One region of the Pseudooceanicola sp. NS-SX9 genome, then DNA from elsewhere that is predicted to be linked to it. Evidence: riboswitches for the same ligand, from Rfam matches in the RefSeq annotation. Region 1 holds a riboswitch; each other region holds the start of a gene.

The links. A riboswitch is a leader RNA that binds a small molecule or an ion and turns the genes downstream of it on or off. The one in region 1 is predicted to bind thiamine pyrophosphate.
Region 2: another riboswitch for thiamine pyrophosphate. It lies ahead of AC2ITM_RS14045 (YkoF family thiamine/hydroxymethylpyrimidine-binding protein); the one in region 1 lies ahead of thiB (thiamine ABC transporter substrate binding subunit).
Region 3: another riboswitch for thiamine pyrophosphate. It lies ahead of thiM (hydroxyethylthiazole kinase); the one in region 1 lies ahead of thiB (thiamine ABC transporter substrate binding subunit).
Region 4: another riboswitch for thiamine pyrophosphate. It lies ahead of thiC (phosphomethylpyrimidine synthase ThiC); the one in region 1 lies ahead of thiB (thiamine ABC transporter substrate binding subunit).

Annotation. Positions count from the first base shown of each region.
Region 1 covers NZ_CM170818.1:254,869-259,074, reverse strand. Annotated here, with positions in the region: gene AC2ITM_RS01230 (thiamine/thiamine pyrophosphate ABC transporter permease ThiP) at 1-732, opposite strand, end outside; gene thiB (thiamine ABC transporter substrate binding subunit) at 708-1,688, opposite strand; TPP riboswitch at 1,728-1,825, opposite strand; gene aroC (chorismate synthase) at 2,010-3,113, shown strand; gene AC2ITM_RS01215 (AEC family transporter) at 3,115-4,062, shown strand; gene AC2ITM_RS01210 (hypothetical protein) at 4,189-4,206, shown strand, end outside.
Region 2 covers NZ_CM170818.1:2,957,708-2,961,913, forward strand. Annotated here, with positions in the region: gene AC2ITM_RS14030 (ABC transporter permease) at 1-461, opposite strand, end outside; gene AC2ITM_RS14035 (ABC transporter ATP-binding protein) at 458-1,387, opposite strand; gene AC2ITM_RS14040 (SRPBCC family protein) at 1,565-2,089, opposite strand; TPP riboswitch at 2,217-2,333, shown strand; gene AC2ITM_RS14045 (YkoF family thiamine/hydroxymethylpyrimidine-binding protein) at 2,325-2,933, shown strand; gene AC2ITM_RS14050 (ABC transporter permease) at 2,937-3,704, shown strand; gene AC2ITM_RS14055 (ABC transporter ATP-binding protein) at 3,701-4,206, shown strand, end outside.
Region 3 covers NZ_CM170818.1:2,616,068-2,620,273, reverse strand. Annotated here, with positions in the region: gene thiD (bifunctional hydroxymethylpyrimidine kinase/phosphomethylpyrimidine kinase) at 1-480, opposite strand, end outside; gene thiE (thiamine phosphate synthase) at 477-1,091, opposite strand; gene thiM (hydroxyethylthiazole kinase) at 1,088-1,885, opposite strand; TPP riboswitch at 1,942-2,032, opposite strand; gene AC2ITM_RS12370 (hypothetical protein) at 2,082-3,413, opposite strand; gene AC2ITM_RS12365 (ABC transporter substrate-binding protein) at 3,884-4,206, shown strand, end outside.
Region 4 covers NZ_CM170818.1:2,345,104-2,349,309, forward strand. Annotated here, with positions in the region: gene AC2ITM_RS11175 (LLM class flavin-dependent oxidoreductase) at 1-666, opposite strand, end outside; gene AC2ITM_RS11180 (dicarboxylate/amino acid:cation symporter) at 839-2,185, opposite strand; TPP riboswitch at 2,389-2,509, shown strand; gene thiC (phosphomethylpyrimidine synthase ThiC) at 2,631-4,206, shown strand, end outside.

The DNA.
Region 1 (4,206 bases):
CGCCGTCTGCAACAGGGCCAGCACCGCCGCCCGGCCCAGGTCGAAATCGAAGGTGAAGGCCTGGAAGATCGCCAGTTCCACCGTGGTGGCGCGGGGGCCTCCGCCGAGGATCAGCGCCACGGCAAAGCTGGCAAGGCAGATGGCAAAGATCGCCGCCAGCGCCCCCGGCACCACCTGGCGCAGCATCGGCACCTCAAGCAGGCGGAAGGTGGCGGCGGGCGGCAGGTTCAGCTGGGCGGCCAGGCGAAAGCGTTCCGCCGGGATCGCTTGCCAGCCCTGCAAGAGCATCCGCGTCGCCAGCGGCATGTTGAAGAAGACATGCGCCAGCACCACCCCATGCAGCCCGTAGATCCGCCAGGGGCCCAGCCCCAGATGCGCCAGCGCCGTGTTCAGCAGGCCACGTGCCCCGAAGACCGCCAGCAACCCCATGACCGCGACGATCACCGGCAGGATGAAGGGCGCGCCCGTCAGCGCGATGAACAGGCGCCGCCCGGCAAAGCGCCGACGCGCCAGGGCCCGCGCCACCGGCAGGGCAAGCGCCACGGAACAAACCGAGGACAACGCCGCCTGCACCAGGGTGAAGCGCAGCGCCGCCCAGTCGGCGGGCCCCGGCAGGCTGCCACCGCCCGCCCGGATCAGGATCGCGGCCAGGGGCGCGAACAGCACCAGCAGGACCAGACCTGCGGCACTGCCCGCGAGGCCCTGCCTCAGCGCGACAGGGCGGTGCGCCATTCTTCAAGGGCGGGGGCGCGGGCGGCCTCGGCCTCGGGCGGGGTCATCAGCAGGGCCTTGTCGGCGGGCACGATCTGGTCGAAAGCCGCAGGCAGGGGCTGGGCGGGCTTGATCACCGGGTACATCCAGTTGGTTTCCGGCAGCAGCGCCTGCACCTTGTCGGACACCAGGAACTGAAGGAACTCTTGCGCCAGCTTCGGCTGGGCGGCGGTCCTGGTCATCGCGGCGACCTCGACCTGCATGTAGTTGCCTTCCTCGAAGGGCAGAGCGACCTTGCTGTCGTCCTTTTCCGCGATCACGTGATAGGCGGGCGAGGTGGTGTAGGAGAGCACCAGATCGGCCTCGCCCTTGAGGAACATGCCATAGGCCTCGGACCAGCCAGGGGTGACGGTGACGATGTTGTGGGCAAGCGCCTTCCAGATCTCGGGGGCCTGGTCGCCATAGGCCTTCTTGATCCACAGCAGAAGGCCCAGCCCGGGGGTCGAGCTGCGGGGATCCTCGATCACGATCTTGGCGTTGCTGGCGGCGAGGTCCTTGAAGGATTTCGGTTTCGGACCGTCGGCATTGCCCACGAAGGCGAAATAGCCCCAGTCGAAGGGCACGAAGGTGTCGTCGTCCCATGTGACGGGCAGGTCGTAGGTGGCCGTCACGCCCGAGGGGGCGAAGAGGCCGGTGCCCCTGGCCTGCGCGGTCAGCGACGTATCAAGGCCCACCACCACGTCGGCCTTGCTGCGCGCGCCTTCCAGCCGCAGCCGGGACAAGAGCGCCGCGCCGTCGCCCGCGGTGGTGAAGACCACGTCGCAGCCGCACTGGGCCTCGAAGGCCTTTTCGATCGCCGGGCCCGGACCCCAGTCCGAGCTGAAGCTGTCGTAGGTATAGACGTTGAGCACGGGCGTCTGGGCCGCGGCTTGGCTCGCCAGCAGGCAACCCGTGGCAAGTACGAGATGCTTCCACATGGCATCACTTCCTTTTGCGACGGGCGGAGACAGAATGGCGGCATGGTGCCGGACCTTCCCTCCGCCGGTTCTAACCGGATCAGGTTCAACGGGTTCGCGGTATGCATCTCAGCCCGAAGGCTCCCCGAGGTGGGGCGGACAGTAGGGGGCGGGCGGGGGCTGCGCAAGGTGGAGGGCGCCTCCGGCGGGCATATTTGGAGAAAGATGAAAGGCTGGGCAGAGGGGCGCGCGGGGCGTGGTGTCGAGGTCGGCTGTGCAATTGCGCAAGGGGCGGGGATCGGGTAACCGGGACGTGAATGTTGCCCCCGGGGAGGTCCGCCCATGTCCATGAATACCTTCGGTCATCTCTTCCGTATCACCACCTGGGGCGAAAGCCACGGGCCGGCGCTTGGCGCGACGGTGGATGGCGTGCCGCCGGGCGTGGACCTGGACCCCGAGCTGCTGCAGTACTGGCTGGACCGCCGCAAGCCCGGCCAGTCGAAATACACCACCCAGCGGCGCGAGCCCGACGAGGTGGAGATCCTGTCGGGCACCTTCGAGGGCAAGACCACCGGCACCCCGGTGCAGCTGATGATCCGCAACACCGACCAGCGGTCGAAGGATTACGGCGACATTGCCGAAAAGTTCCGCCCCGGCCATGCCGACATCACCTACTGGCTGAAATACGGCATCCGGGATTATCGCGGTGGCGGGCGGTCCTCGGCACGTGAAACCGCGGCGCGGGTCGCGGCGGGCGGGCTGGCGCGGGCGGTGCTGGGGGTGCTGGCGCCCTCGGTCGAGATCCGGGGCTACATGACGCAGATCGGGCCGCATGGCATCGACCGCAGCGCCTTTGATGCGGCCGAGATCGAAAAGAACCCCTTCTGGTGCCCCGATGCGGGTGCAGCCGAGAGCTGGGCCGGTTACCTGGACGATCTACGCAAGTCCGGCAATTCCGTCGGCGCCGTGGTCGAGGTGGTCGCCAAGGGCGTGCCTGCCGGTCTGGGCGCGCCGATCTATGGCAAGCTGGACACCGATCTGGCCGCCGCGATGATGTCGATCAACGCCGTCAAGGGCGTCGAGATCGGCGAGGGCATGAATGCCGCCTGCCTGACCGGCGAGGAAAACGCCGACGAGATCTTCCCCGGCAATGACGGCCAGCCGGTCTATTCCTCGAACCATGCGGGGGGGATCCTGGGCGGGATTTCCACCGGTCAGGAGATCGTCGTGCGCTTCGCGGTCAAGCCGACGTCCTCGATCCTGAAGACCCGCCAGACCATCACCAAGGACGGCCAGGCGACCGAGATCATCACCAAGGGTCGCCACGACCCCTGCGTCGGCATCCGCGCGGTGCCGGTCGCCGAGGCGATGATGGCCTGCGTGATCCTGGACCACCTGCTGCTGCACCGGGGCCAGATCGGGGATGCGGGCGGAAAGATCGGCTGAGATGCTCTCGATCCTGTCGATCACCTTCCCGATCTTCGCCATCGTCGGCCTGGGCTATGTGCTGACGTATCTGAAGGTCTTCGACAGGATCCAGCTTTCGGCGCTTGGCAATTTCGTCATGCTGCTGGCGCTGCCGCTGTTGCTGTTCCATGCCACCGCCACCCAGTCCTTCGGGCAGCTGGTCGATCCGGGTTTCCTGCTGACGCTGGTCTGCGCGGGCCTATGCACCCAGGCACTGATCTGGATCCTGCTGCGGCTGCGGGGACTGGGGCCGGGGCGGCGCGCGGTGGGGGTGCTGGGGTCGGCGACGCCGAATTCGGCCTTCCTGGCCTTCCCGATGATGTCGATGATCTTTCCCGATCAGGCCCCGTCGGTGCTGGCGATGTGCCTGCTGAACGAGAATTTCGTGCTGAACCCCATCGGGCTGATGTTGGTCGAGGCGGCGCGGCCGCGCGACAGCGCGCCGGTGTGGAAACGCGCCCTGCAGCTGGTCCTGTCGGTGCTGAGGCGACCGATGATCCTTGGGCTGATCCTGGGCGCGCTGTGGTCGGTGCTGGGGCTGCCGCTGCCGCCGGTGATCGAGCATCCGATCGACCTGATTTCCCGCACGGCCTCGCCGCTGGCGCTGTTCTTCATGGGCGGCACGCTGGTCGGCCTGCCGATCCGCGGCAACATCCGGCTGGCTTCGGTGATCACGGCGTTCAAGCTGGTGGTGCATCCGGCCATTGCCTTCGGATTGATCAGCCTGTTCGCACTGCTGGGCTGGCCCGGCCCCGCCAGCCCACAGATGGCCACCGCGCTGATCCTGTCGACCGCGATGCCGGTCTTCGGGGTCTTCCCCCTGCTGTCGCAGGGATCCGGCCATGAAGGCGCCGCCGCCCTGACCGTGATGATCTGCACCCTGAGCGCCTTCTTCACCCTGACCGCGCTGATGACGCTGCTTTTGTAACCAAAGCCGCCGCCCGGCATTTGCAATTTGTTAACGATTTCCCCGCAGCCTGTTTCGTGGATTGACGAGACAGCGGCCGAAGGTGCCCGAGTCCCGGGTAACCTCCTGTCGCGGAGGAGATTTTTGATGATGCACAGACCCGTT
Region 2 (4,206 bases), 840 kb from region 1:
CCCAAAAGCGCGAACGACAGGCAGGTCAGCAGCAGGAAGGCCACCATGGCCAGCGGATGCGCTATGGTGATGTGCACGAAAAGCGAGGCCGTCCCCAGGATCACCAGCCCGATGAACAGGGCCTTGGTCGCCGCCGCCCCCACGAAGCCCAGAAGCACCTCCAGGAAGTTCACCGGGGCCGAGAGGATCTCGAAGAAGGTGCCGGTGAATTTCGGGAAATAGATGCCGAAGCTCGCGTTCGAGATCGACTGCATGATCACCGACAGCATGACCAGCCCCGGCACGATGAAGGCGCCGTAGGGCACACCTTCGACCTGGTCGATGCGCGAGCCGATGGCGGCGCCGAAGACCACGAAGTAGAGCGAGGTCGAGATGACGGGCGAGACGAAGCTTTGCAGGATGGTGCGGAAGAACCGCGACATCTCGTTCATGTAGATCGCCTTGATGGCCAGCAGGTTCATGCCTTGCCCTCCGACACCAGGTCCACGAAGATCTCTTCCAGCGAGCTTTGCGAGGTCGAGATGTCCTTCAGAACGATGCCCGCCTCCTGGATGGCGCGCATCAGACCGGCGATGCCGGTGCGCTCGGCGCGGGTGTCGTAGCTGTAGGTCAGCGACAGCCCGTCGGGCGCCAGGCTCAGGTCCCAGTCGGTCAGCGCAGCGGGGATCGCGGCCAGACGCTCGCGCAGCTCGATCGTCAGCGCCTTGCGGCCGAAACGGCGCATCAGGTCGGCGGTGGGCTCGACCATCAGGATCTCGCCCTTGCGGATCACCGCGACGCGGTCGGCCATGGCCTCGGCCTCTTCGATGTAGTGGGTCGTCAGGATGATCGTGACGCCCTCTTTCTTCAGCTGGGCCACCGCATCCCACATGTCCTTGCGCAGCGCCACGTCGACGCCCGCAGTGGGTTCATCCAGGAACAGCACCCGCGGTTCATGCGCCAGCGCCTTGGCGATCAGCACCCGCCGCTTCATGCCGCCCGACAGCTCGCGCACCCGGTTGCGGCGCTTGTCGTAGAGCGAGAAGCGCTTCAGCAGGCCATCGACCAGCGCCGTATCGCGCGGCTTGCCGAACAGCCCACGCGAGAAATGCAAGTTCATCCCCACGTAAGAGAAGGGTTCAAGGTTGATCTCCTGCGGGACCAGGCCGATCAGGTCGCGGGCGCGGCGGTAGTCGGTGCGGATGTCGTGCCCCGCCACCGTCGCCGTCCCCGATGTGGGCCGGGTGATGCCGCAGAGGGTCGAGATCAGCGTCGTCTTGCCGGCGCCGTTCGGCCCCAGCAGCGCGAGGATCTCGCCTTCCTCAATGTCCAGATTGATGCCCTTGAGGGCCTCGAAGCCGCCCTCGTAGGTCTTGCGCAGGTCTTTCACCTGGAGGATCGGTGCCATCGGCTCTCCCCTGAGGATAATTCGGAAAACGCGCCACACGGGCAGGCGGCGCCGGTCAGACACCGGACATATGCCAGAATGGCCCGGGGGGAACTGTGGGATTTCACACAACGGCGCCGTCTGCCCTGCGGGCGGGGCAATGGACAGGCCTGCGCAACGGCGGCAGACAGGGGCGGATCAGCCGCGCAGGCGCTTCAGCCAGCCCCTGCGTTCGGGTGGATCGGTATCGCCGCCGGGCGGGTCTTCGGGGGTGTCCTCGGGCGGGTCCTCAAGGCCCTCCTGCAGGCGGGCAAAGAATTGGTCCGCCATCTTTTTCGCGAAACCGTCGATGATCCGGCTGCCCAGCTGCGCCAGCTTGCCGCCGACGCGGGCCTCGACCTCGTAGAAGATCTGCGTGCCCTCGGCGTGATCCTCCAGCCGCACCTTCGCCGATCCCTTGGCAAAGCCCGCAGCCCCTCCCTTGCCTTCGCCGCTCAGCGTCAGCGCCGTGTCCGGCTGCAGGTCCGACACCGTGACGCCCCCCTTGAACGTCGCCTTCACCGGGCCGACCTTCTGCACGACGGTCGCTTCGAACCCGTCCTGCGGGGTGCCGGTGACCTCCTCGGCGCCCGGAACGCAGTCCTTCAGGACCTCGGGCGACAGCAGGGCGGCGAAGACCGTGGCGCGATCGGCGCGGATGATCCGGCTGTCGCTCATCTCCATGGCGAGTCCTTTCCTGTTGATACCCGCAGGCTAGTGCAGCCCTGCCCGTCCGCCAAGCACCGCGTGCAAAGGCTGCCCCGCGACACCTGCCGCCCCTTGCGCAGGGCCCCGAACCGTGATCTGAACGCGCCATCCACAGGGGGGTCCCGCAATTGCCGGGGCTGAGATGCGGGGCGTCAGGCCCCCGGACCCTCAGAAGCTGATCTGGGTCATGCCAGCGGAGCAAGGAGGAACCATGTTCACAGGCGCGCAAATTTCCCTCTACCCGATGACCGGGGCCTTCGTGCCCGTCATCCTGGATGCGATCCGGGCGCTCGATCCCTGGAAGGATCGCCTGCGGATCCAGACTGACGACATTTCCACCCTGATCGTCGGCCCGCCCGAGGTGCTGTTCCCGGCGCTGCGCGATCTTTACGTGCGCGCTGCCGCCACCCGCGAACATGTCGTGCTGCATGCCACCCTGTCGCGCGGCTGCCCGGGCGAACCCGACGATCCGATGTGCGTGACCGGTGCGCTGGCCAATCCCGACGAACCCGTGGCGCAGCGCATCACCGACGCGCTGGCGGCCGTCGCAGGCACCCCCCTGACCGGCGAGGCCGCGGCCGCGCAGATGTCGCTTTACGTGATGGGCCAGGGCGACCACATGGCCGAGATCTACGGCTGCATCGACTTCATCAAGGCCAGCGGCGTCTTCGAGAAATCGAAGAACTTCTGCACCAAGCTGCGGGGCGACGCGGGCCCGGTCTTTGCCACCATCGCCGAGGCCTTCTGCCGCTTCGGCCCGCCCGAAGGCCATGTCACCGTCGATCTGACGGTGTCCGCGAACAGCCCCTCGAAGGTCTGAGCCATGCCCCCCCTGTCCTTCCGCCGCAAGGCGGGGCGGGCGCTTCCGGCGCTCGTGGCCGTCTGCGCGATCGTGATCGCCTGGGAGGCCTATGCCGACCTGTCGGGCGTGTCCTCCAGCCTGTTGCCGGCGCCCTCGCGGGTGGTGACGCAGGGTTGGGGCGCGCGCATGGTGCTGCTGGCCAACGCGGGCCCGACGCTGGTGGCGACGCTGGCGGGTTTTGCCGTGTCGCTGCTGACCGCCTTCGCCTTTTCCGTGGCCATCGACTTTGTCCCGGTGCTGCGGCGCGCGCTGTTCCCGGTCTTCGTGATCAGCCAGACCCTGCCGCTGGTGGCCATCGCGCCGCTGATCGTGCTGTGGTTCGGCTTTGGCCTGATGCCCAAGATCCTGCTGGTGGCGCTGGTGACGTTCTTCCCGATGCTGGTGGCCCTGGTCGATGGCTATGACAGCACCGAGGACGACCTGCAGCGCCTGCTGCGCAGCATGGGTGCGCGCCCCTTGGGCGTCTTCCTGCGCGCCCGCCTGCCCTCGGCGCTGCCGTTCTTCTTTGCCGGGCTGCGGATTTCCATCACCTATGCGGTGGTGGCGGCGATCTTTGCCGAATATGCGGGCGCGGCGAAGGGGCTGGGGATCTTCATCCTGAACGCCAAGAACAATTTCCGCCCCGATCTGGTGCTGGCGGCGGTGGCGGTCAGTTCCGCCCTGACGCTGGTGCTGTTCGCGCTGGCCGCCCTGCTGCAGCGGGTCTCGATGCCCTGGAGGCGCGCATGACCGCCCTCAGCCTGCAGGGCCTGGCCCTGACCCGCGGCACGACGCGCGTGCTTGATGACATCACCTTCGACGTGCGGCCGGGGGAATTCACCTCGATCATCGGGCCGTCGGGGGCGGGGAAATCGACGATCTTCGAGCTGCTGCTGGGCAATCTGCCCCCCGATGCCGGCCGGATCGAGATGCCCAAGCCCCCCCGCGACACCTTCGCCTACATGCCGCAGCGCGATGCGCTGATGCCCTGGCGGCGGATCATCGACAACGTGGGCCTGGGGCTGCAGGTGCAGGGCATGTCGCGCAGCAAAGCCCGCGCCGCAGTGGCGCCGCTCATGCCGCGCTTTGGCCTGCAGGGGTTCGAACGGCACTGGCCCGCGCAATTGTCGGGGGGGATGCGGCAGCGCGCGGCGCTGGCGCGCACCATCGTGCAAAACCGCCCCGTGCTGCTGCTGGACGAACCTTTCGGCGCCCTGGATGCGCTGACCCGCACCGAGATGCAGCGCTGGCT
Region 3 (4,206 bases), 1.2 Mb from region 1:
GGCTTGAGCCTCCATCTGGGCGCTTTCGGTGGCCTCGGGCTGGCCCAGCAGGTCGGCGGCCTCGGGCAGGTTGGGGGTGATGACGGTGGCCTTGGGCAGCAGATGGTCGCGCAGCGCCGCCACCGCTTCGGCGGCCAGAAGGCGGTCGCCGCCCTTGGCGACCATCACCGGATCCAGCACCACCGGACAGTCGAGGCCATCCAGCAGGTCCGCCACCAGCTGCACGATTTCGGGGGTGCCCAGCATCCCGATCTTGACCGCATCGATGCGGATGTCGTCGCGGATCGCCTGCATCTGGGCGCGGATCATCGCCGGATCGGTCAGTGCCACGCCGGTGACGCTCCGGGTGTTCTGCGCGGTCAGCGCGGTGATCACGCTCATGGCATAGCCGCCATTGGCGCTGATCGCCTTGATGTCGGCCTGGATGCCCGCGCCCCCCGAAGGGTCCGAGCCCGCGATGGTCAGGATGTTGGGGATCATGCGGCGCTCCATGCGTGCAGAAGGGTTTCGGTGGCGGCCCCCATGTCGGGCGCCCGCGCGATGGCCGAGACGACGGCCATGCCCGCGCAGCCCATCGCCTTCAGCGGCCCGGCATCGGCGGCGGTGATGCCGCCGATGGCCAGGCAGGGCAACGGCGCGGCCGCAACGATGCGTGCCAGACCCGCATGGCCCAGGGGCTGGGCATGGTCGGGCTTGCTGGCGGTCGCGTAGACCGGGCCCACGCCCAGGTAATCGACGCAGTCGACGGGGATGGCCGCCAGCTGGGGTTCGGTTTCCACCGACAGGCCCAGGATCATCTCGGGGCCGATCAGATCGCGGATGCGGGCCGGGTCGCCGTCGCTCTGGCCGACATGCAGCCCGTCGGCGCCGATTGCCAGCGCCACGTCGATGCGGTCGTTCAGGATCAGCCGCGCGCCGGTCGGGGCCAGACGCTCGGCCATCTCGCGGGCGAGGCGGGCGAAGGCGGCATCGGGCAGGGTCTTGTCGCGCAGCTGGATCCAGCGGGCCCCGGCGCGCGCGGCCGCTTCGGCCTGGGCCAGCATCGGGCGCGGCGCGCCGGCATCGGTGATGAAGCACAGCGCCGGGATCATGCCGCGACCCCTTCGCTGACGCGCGCCCGCGCCGCCAGATCGGCCGGCGTCAGCGCGTGCAGCGCATCGAGGAACGCCACCTGAAAGCTGCCCGGGCCGCGCGCGGTCTCGGCCGCGATGTCGCCCGCCACGGCATAGGCGGTCAGCGCGCCCAGCGTGCCCTCGAACGGGTCCTGGCCCACGGTGAAGGCCGCCACCACCCCGCTCAGCGCACAGCCCAGGGCGGTGATCTTGGGCATCATCGGATCGCCGTTCGCGACCTCGGCGGTGCGGCGGCCGTCGGTGATGAAATCCACCGGGCCTGTCACCGCCACCACGCAGCCCGACGCCCGCGCCAGCGCCAGGGCTGCGGCGCGGGCGGTCTCGACGCTGTCGGCGGCATCGGCGCCCTTGCCGGCCGCCAGCCCCCCCGCCAGCGCCAGGATTTCCGAGGCATTGCCCCGCACCACCGTGGGCCGCAGCGCCAGCAGCCGGGCGCCCAGATCGCGGCGGAAGGCGGTGGCGCCCACCGCCACCGGATCCAGCACCCAGGGCCTGGCCCGGGCGGTCATCGCGGCGGCGGCTTCCGCCATCGAGATCCCCCAGGCGGGATCCGCCGTGCCGATATTGACGCTGAGCGCCTGCGCCAGGCCCGCGAATTCGGCGGCCTCTTCGCGGGCATGGACCATCGCGGGCGAGGCGCCGATGGCCAGCATCACGTTGGCCATCACGTTCATCGCGACATAGTTGGTGATGTTCTGGACCAGCGGCGCGGTCGCACGCATCCGTTCCAGGGTTGCGGGAAGGTCGGTCATTCGCTCTTTCACTCGCGCATGAGGACCGGCGAGAAAGAGCTGGAGCGGGGCGAGGGGCCGACGATCCTGCGCCTCCCTCCGCCAGCATTATCTGGGTCAGGTTCTAAGGGTACGTCTCAGCCCGTGCGGGCGCCCCTGTCGCAGGATCGGGTGTTTCACAGGGCGGGGGGCGTGTCAAACCCCGGCCGCGGCGGCGTCAGCCCAGGGTCAGGTGCAATGCCGTGTAAAGCGCCGTGGTGACCACGCCCAGCCCCGCCAGAAAGCCCAGGTTCGGCCCGCAGACGATGCGCGCCAGCGGCAGATCGAAGCTGCGCGTCGCGATCGAGACCGAGGCCGAGGCGACCGACAGCGCCATGCCGCATTGCCAGCCGAAGAGGATCAGGATGAAGGCGGCCAGGGGCTCCAGCGCGTCGCCCACCCCGGCCAGCAGCGCCACCAGGATGGCGCCGATGACGGTGGAATGCATGCCGCAGATGCCCATCAGGATGCTGCACAGGATCAGCACGCCGAAGATCGCCGGCGCCGGCAGGTCGGCCAGCCCCAGATGGGTCAGCGCGGTCAGGAACCAGGGCGTCTGCGACAGCACCGCCCCCATGGTGATCGAGGCGCCGAACAGCCAGGCGGTGTTGCCAAGCTTGCCCAGCTCTCGCCAGATCCTGTCGCCCGAGGACCGCCGCACGGCCGTATCCTGGCGGGTCAGCCACAGGCCGAAGGCCACCGGGGTCAGCAGGATCACCAGCCCCGTGCCCGACAGCCCCGTGACCGCGTTCAGCACGATCAGCAGTACGGCGGTGCCGATGATCGGCAGCGCCATCTGGCTGACCAGCGACAGCGACGGCCCCAGCCGCAGCGGGTTCCATTCCCGCAGCGACAGCAGCAGCCCGCAGATCGCCAGCAGCGCTCCGCAGCCCAGCCCCAGCCACAGCGGCACGCTGGGCAGGTGGCTGCTGGCAAAGCCCGCCCCCAGCGAGAACGGCGTCCACAGCAGCGCCAGCCCGACGCCGCGCATGGCGACCAGGCCCGCGCGCTGGCGGGCGCCGTCTCCGGTCAGGGTCTGGAAGGGCGGGGCGAGGGCGATGAAGGCGCCCACCGTCATCACCGCGCCGATGGCATGGGCGGCGATCAGCGTGGCGCCGGGGCGCTGGTGGTCAGGCATGGCGCTGACGCGCTCGGTCACGCGGTTCAACGCGCCGCCCTGCTCGATCATCACGGAAATCAGGGTGATCGCCGGGAAAAAGCCCATGAACAGCAGCACCGTGTCCAGCCCCCTGGCCACTGCTGCCAGCGGCGCCCCCGTAGCCAGCGCCAGCGCCATCACCGCCGAGCCGATGACCACGATCACCCGCGTCGGCTTCTGTGCCTGCCCGGCCGTCATCGCCAGATACAGCGCGAACAGCCCCATCGCTGCCAGCCGGACATGGGGATCGGGCCACAGGATGTTCTGCACGGTCTGCAGCCACAGCAGCAGGGCGACGAGGGGAATGGCACGGCGCCGAAGGCGGGTCGCGGCGGACAGGGGATGGGACATCGGACCGGATACACGAAAGGGCGCGGGGAGGGCGCGGAAACTGCGCGGACCCAACGCCCGTCCACCGCCGGTGTCAATTGCTGCGCTGCGGCATACCCGTCTGTTCCCCGCTGCCCCGCAGGCCCCGCGGCATAGTTTCGCAGCAGTTCGGGGACAGCCCAGCAATTTCGGGGCGCGGCTTTCTAGGGTGTTGTTATCCCTATTCTTTCCTGTTGCGCTCAGGGGAACATCGGTGCCCTTAAGGCCGGGCGGTGCAGACTCGGTCCCGGGGATGTGCCACCAAAACAGGCACCCCGGTTGCCGGGATTTCAAGGCTACCGTCCATGTGATGCCCAAGGGATAGGCAATGGCCTGACCGAAAAGTCAAAAAATGCACCAATGCGGGAAAAGTCCCGCAGCGGGCCGTGAATTTCCGTCGCCTCGGCGCGAGGGCACGCCAAGGCTGGCGTCACAGGACAGGGAGAAAAAAGATGTTCCGTACTCAACTTGCCTCGGCTGCGGCGCTTCTGGCGATGGCGGCTCCGCTGGCGGCGCAGGATCTGACCAAGGTGACCTTCGGCACCAACTGGGTGGCCGAGGCCGAACATGGCGGCTTCTACCAGGCTGTCGTCGATGGCACCTACAAGGCCTGCGGCCTTGACGTGACGATCCTGCCGGGCGGGCCGCAGGTCAACAACCAGGCGCTGCTGCTGGCGGGCAAGATCGACTTCTACATGGGTTCGACCCTGGGGGCCTTCTTCGGGGTGGAACAGGACCTGCCGCTGGTGGATGTGGCGGCGCTGTTCCAGAAGGA
Region 4 (4,206 bases), 1.5 Mb from region 1:
CGCCTGAACCAGCACCGGCCGCCCCTGAGGCGAGCGCGGCACGTTGAGCGGCCCGCGCACCCGGAAATGCGCGCCCTTGTGGTCCAGCAGATGCACCTTGCCGGGATCGAGGTAACGCCCGCCCGCGCGGTCATCCAGAAAGGCGTCGTCCTCCAGCGTGTCCCAAAGGCCGGTCACCACATCGACGAATTCCTCGGCCCTGGCATAGCGGTCGGCATGCAGCGCCTGTGCATCGAGGCCATAGTTCATCCCCGCGAAGGGATCCGAGGATGTCACCATGTTCCACCCCGCCCGCCCCTGCGACAGCCGGTCAAGCGAGGCATAGAGGCGGGCGACGTTGTAGGGCTCGTTGAAGCTGGTCGAGGCGGTGGCGATCAGCCCGATGTTGCGGGTCACCATCGACAGCGCCGACAGCAGGGTGATCGGCTCGAACGGGCGGATGCCGTTATGGGCGGCGATGGCCGACAGATGCGGCTTGTTGAAGGGCATGGCGGGCACATCCGCCAGGAAAACCGCATCCATCTTGGCGGCCTCGGCCAGCTGCACCAGTTCCAGATAGTGCGCGACCTCGAACCCGGATGAGGCCTGCGGATCCCGCCAGGCGGCGGGATGCATCCCGGTGAAGGTCAGGAAGGCGTTCAGCTTGATCTGGTCGGGGCGGCGCATCGGAGGGCTCGGGCATTGAGGAGGTTACCCGCACCCTAGGAGCGTGACGCCCCCCGGACAAGGACCAGGGGACTGCAGGCCGCCCCTTCCCGCGGGACAGCCTGCCGCGACTGCCCGGCGCGGTGGCAGGGGCCGTCACGGCCCGGGGGAAGGCCCCATTGGTCCCGGGACCTCAGTGCGGGCGGGCGGCCTGGGCCAGATGGGCCTCGGCCTCGGGGTCGATCCCCAGACTGTCGGCGTCAAGCCCCGCCATCGGATCGGCATAGACCGCCATGTCCAGCTGCCCCTCGCTTTTCGCCACGATGGTCGAGACCACCGCATCCCCCGAGATGTTCACCGCCGTGCGGATCATGTCCATCAGCCGGTCGACCCCCAGGATCAGCGCGATCCCCTCGATCGGCAGGCCGACCTGGTTCAGCACCATGGTCAGCATGACCAGCCCCACCCCCGGCACGCCCGCCGTCCCGATCGAGGCCAGCACCGCCATGACGATCACCGTCAGATAGCCGCTGACGCCCAGATCGATGCCATAGACATTGGCCAGAAAGACCGTGGCGACGCCCTGCATGATCGCGGTGCCGTCCATGTTGATCGTCGCACCGAAGGGCACGGTGAACGAGGCCACGCCATTGCTGACCCCGATCCGTTCGGTGACGCAGCGCAGGGTGACGGGGATCGTGGCGTTCGACGAGGCGGTCGAGAAGGCAAAGACCTGCGCCGGGCGCATCTTGCGCAGGAACACCGCCGGGCTGAGGCCCGACAGCCCCTTCAGGAACAGCATCAGCGTCCCGAAGAGATGCAGCAGCAGCGCCCCCACCAGCACCAGCACATAGGTCAGCACCGGCAGGAACAGCCCGATGCCCTGTTCGGTGAAAGTCTTGGTGATCAGGCAGAAGACGCCGATGGGCGCAAAGGCCATGACGATCTGCACCACCTTCATCATCAGCTCGTTCAGGTATTCGCAGGCCTCGACGAAGGGTTTCGAACGGTCCCCCAGCATCAGTGCCGCCACCCCCAGGATGATGGTGTAGAAGATGATCTGCAGCATCTCGCCATTGGCGAAGGCCGCCACCGGGTTCCTCGGCACGATGGCCGCGAACGTGTCCCAGACCGAGGGCGCGGCCTTGCCCGCGACCCCCGCCGTCTCGACGCCCGACATCTCGAAGCCGCGGCCCGGCCCGACGATCAGCGCGATGACGATGGCAACCGCGATCGCCGTGGCGGTGGTCAGCAGGTACAGCACAAAGGACTTGCCCCCCACGCGCCCCAGCACCCGCACATCGCCGATCCCCGCCACCCCGCAGATCAGCGAGAAGAACACCAGCGGCACCACCAGCATCGACAGCGCATTGACGAACATCTTGCCCACCATGGCGAACAGCCCGCCGATGATGGTCTGGTTGACAAAGCCGATCTGCAGCTGGTTCAGGATCACCCCCAGCACCAGCCCCGCCCCCATGCCGATCATCACCTGTGTCGTCAGCGACATGCGGTCCGCTTTTCCGGAAAGTTCTGCCATGCTCATCCTCCTGATCCGGGCTGTGCGACGGGTGGCGCCCCGGCCGCCCCAAAAGTGACTTAGCGTCAATCCTGCGCAGGTCACGGGCCCGTGTCTTCCGGTTTCGCCCGAAATGCCTGCCCCCTGCCGCGATTCCGGGCCGGGGTGCCGCCGGTTTCGGCACCCCGGCCCGCTTGACAGCCGCCCTGCCCCCGCCGATAACACCCCCACGTCAGGGGAGTCCCGCCTAGGGGACTGAGAGGCTGACAGGGGGAAACCCCGGTGACGCGACCCTTTGAACCTGACCCAGTTGATGCTGGCGTAGGAAGACCGAAGGGCATTTCCGCATTCTCTGTGAACCAGGGGCGGTCCTTTCGGGCCGCAAGGGCCCAGTCGCGCAGGCACCGGGTCCCCATGGCCCCTTTCTGCCAATAGTCTCAATCGGGTCTCTGAAAAGGAGACCGATATGAAAGACACCGTTCCCGCCATCACCACCGGCGGCCTGCCCGCCTCGCGCAAGGTCTATGTCGAAGGCGGCAGCCACCAGATCCGCGTGCCCATGCGCGAGATCGCCGTGACCGGCGAGGCGCCACTGACCGTCTACGACGCCTCGGGGCCCTATACCGATCCCGCCGCCGCCATCGACATCGCCCGGGGCCTGCCGCAGGTCCGCGGCGGCTGGCTGCAGGCGCAGGGCCATGTCGAGGCCTACACGGGCCGCACCGTCACCGAGGCCGACAACGGCTTTGCCACCGGCGCCCGGCTGACCCCCGCCTTCCCCGAGGCCCGCACCGTGCTGCGCGCAACCGAGGGCCGCGCCGTCACCCAGCTGGCCTATGCCCGCGCCGGCATCATCACCCCCGAGATGGAATTCGTCGCCATCCGCGAGAACGAGGGCCGCGCCGCCTCGGCCGGCCCCCGCGACGGCGAGGCCTTCGGCGCCGACCTGCCCGATCTGGTCACCCCCGAATTCGTCCGCCGCGAGATCGCCGAAGGCCGCGCCATCATCCCCGCCAACATCAACCACCGGGAGCTTGAGCCGATGATCATCGGCCGCAACTTCAAGGTGAAGATCAACGCCAATATCGGCAATTCGGCCGTGACCTCCAGCATGGAGGAAGAGGTCGAAAAGATGGTCTGGGCGATCCGCTGGGGCGCCGACACGGTGATGGACCTCTCGACGGGTCGCAACATCCACAACATCCGCGACTGGATCATCCGCAACGCCCCCGTGCCGATCGGCACGGTGCCGCTTTACCAGGCGCTGGAAAAGGTCGGCGGCGTGGCCGAGGACCTGACCTGGGAGGTCTTCCGCGACACGCTGATCGAACAGGCCGAACAGGGGGTGGACTATTTCACCATCCACGCCGGGCTGCGCCTGCACATGATCCCGATGACCGCCCGGCGCGTCACCGGCATCGTCTCGCGCGGGGGGTCGATCATGGCGAAATGGTGCCTGCACCACCACCGCGAAAGCTTCCTCTACGAGCATTTCGAGGAGATCTGCGAGATCTGCCGCCGCTACGACGTCAGCTTCTCGCTGGGGGACGGGCTGCGCCCCGGCTCCATCGCCGATGCCAATGACGAGGCCCAGTTCGCCGAGCTGCGCACCCTGGGCGAACTGACGCAGATCGCCTGGGCAAGGGACTGCCAGGTGATGATCGAGGGCCCCGGCCATGTGCCGATGCACAAGATCAAGGCCAACATGGACGAGCAGTTGAAACACTGCCACGAGGCGCCCTTCTATACGCTCGGCCCGCTCACCACCGACATCGCGCCGGGCTATGACCACATCACCAGCGCCATCGGCGCGGCGATGATCGGCTGGTTCGGCACCGCGATGCTGTGCTACGTGACGCCCAAGGAACACCTTGGCCTGCCAGACCGCGACGACGTTAAAACGGGCGTTATAACGTACAAGCTGGCCGCCCATGCCGCCGATCTGGCCAAGGGGCATCCGGGCGCGCAGCGCCGCGACGACGCCCTGTCGCGCGCGCGGTTCGAATTCCGCTGGGAAGACCAGTTCAACCTTGGCCTCGACC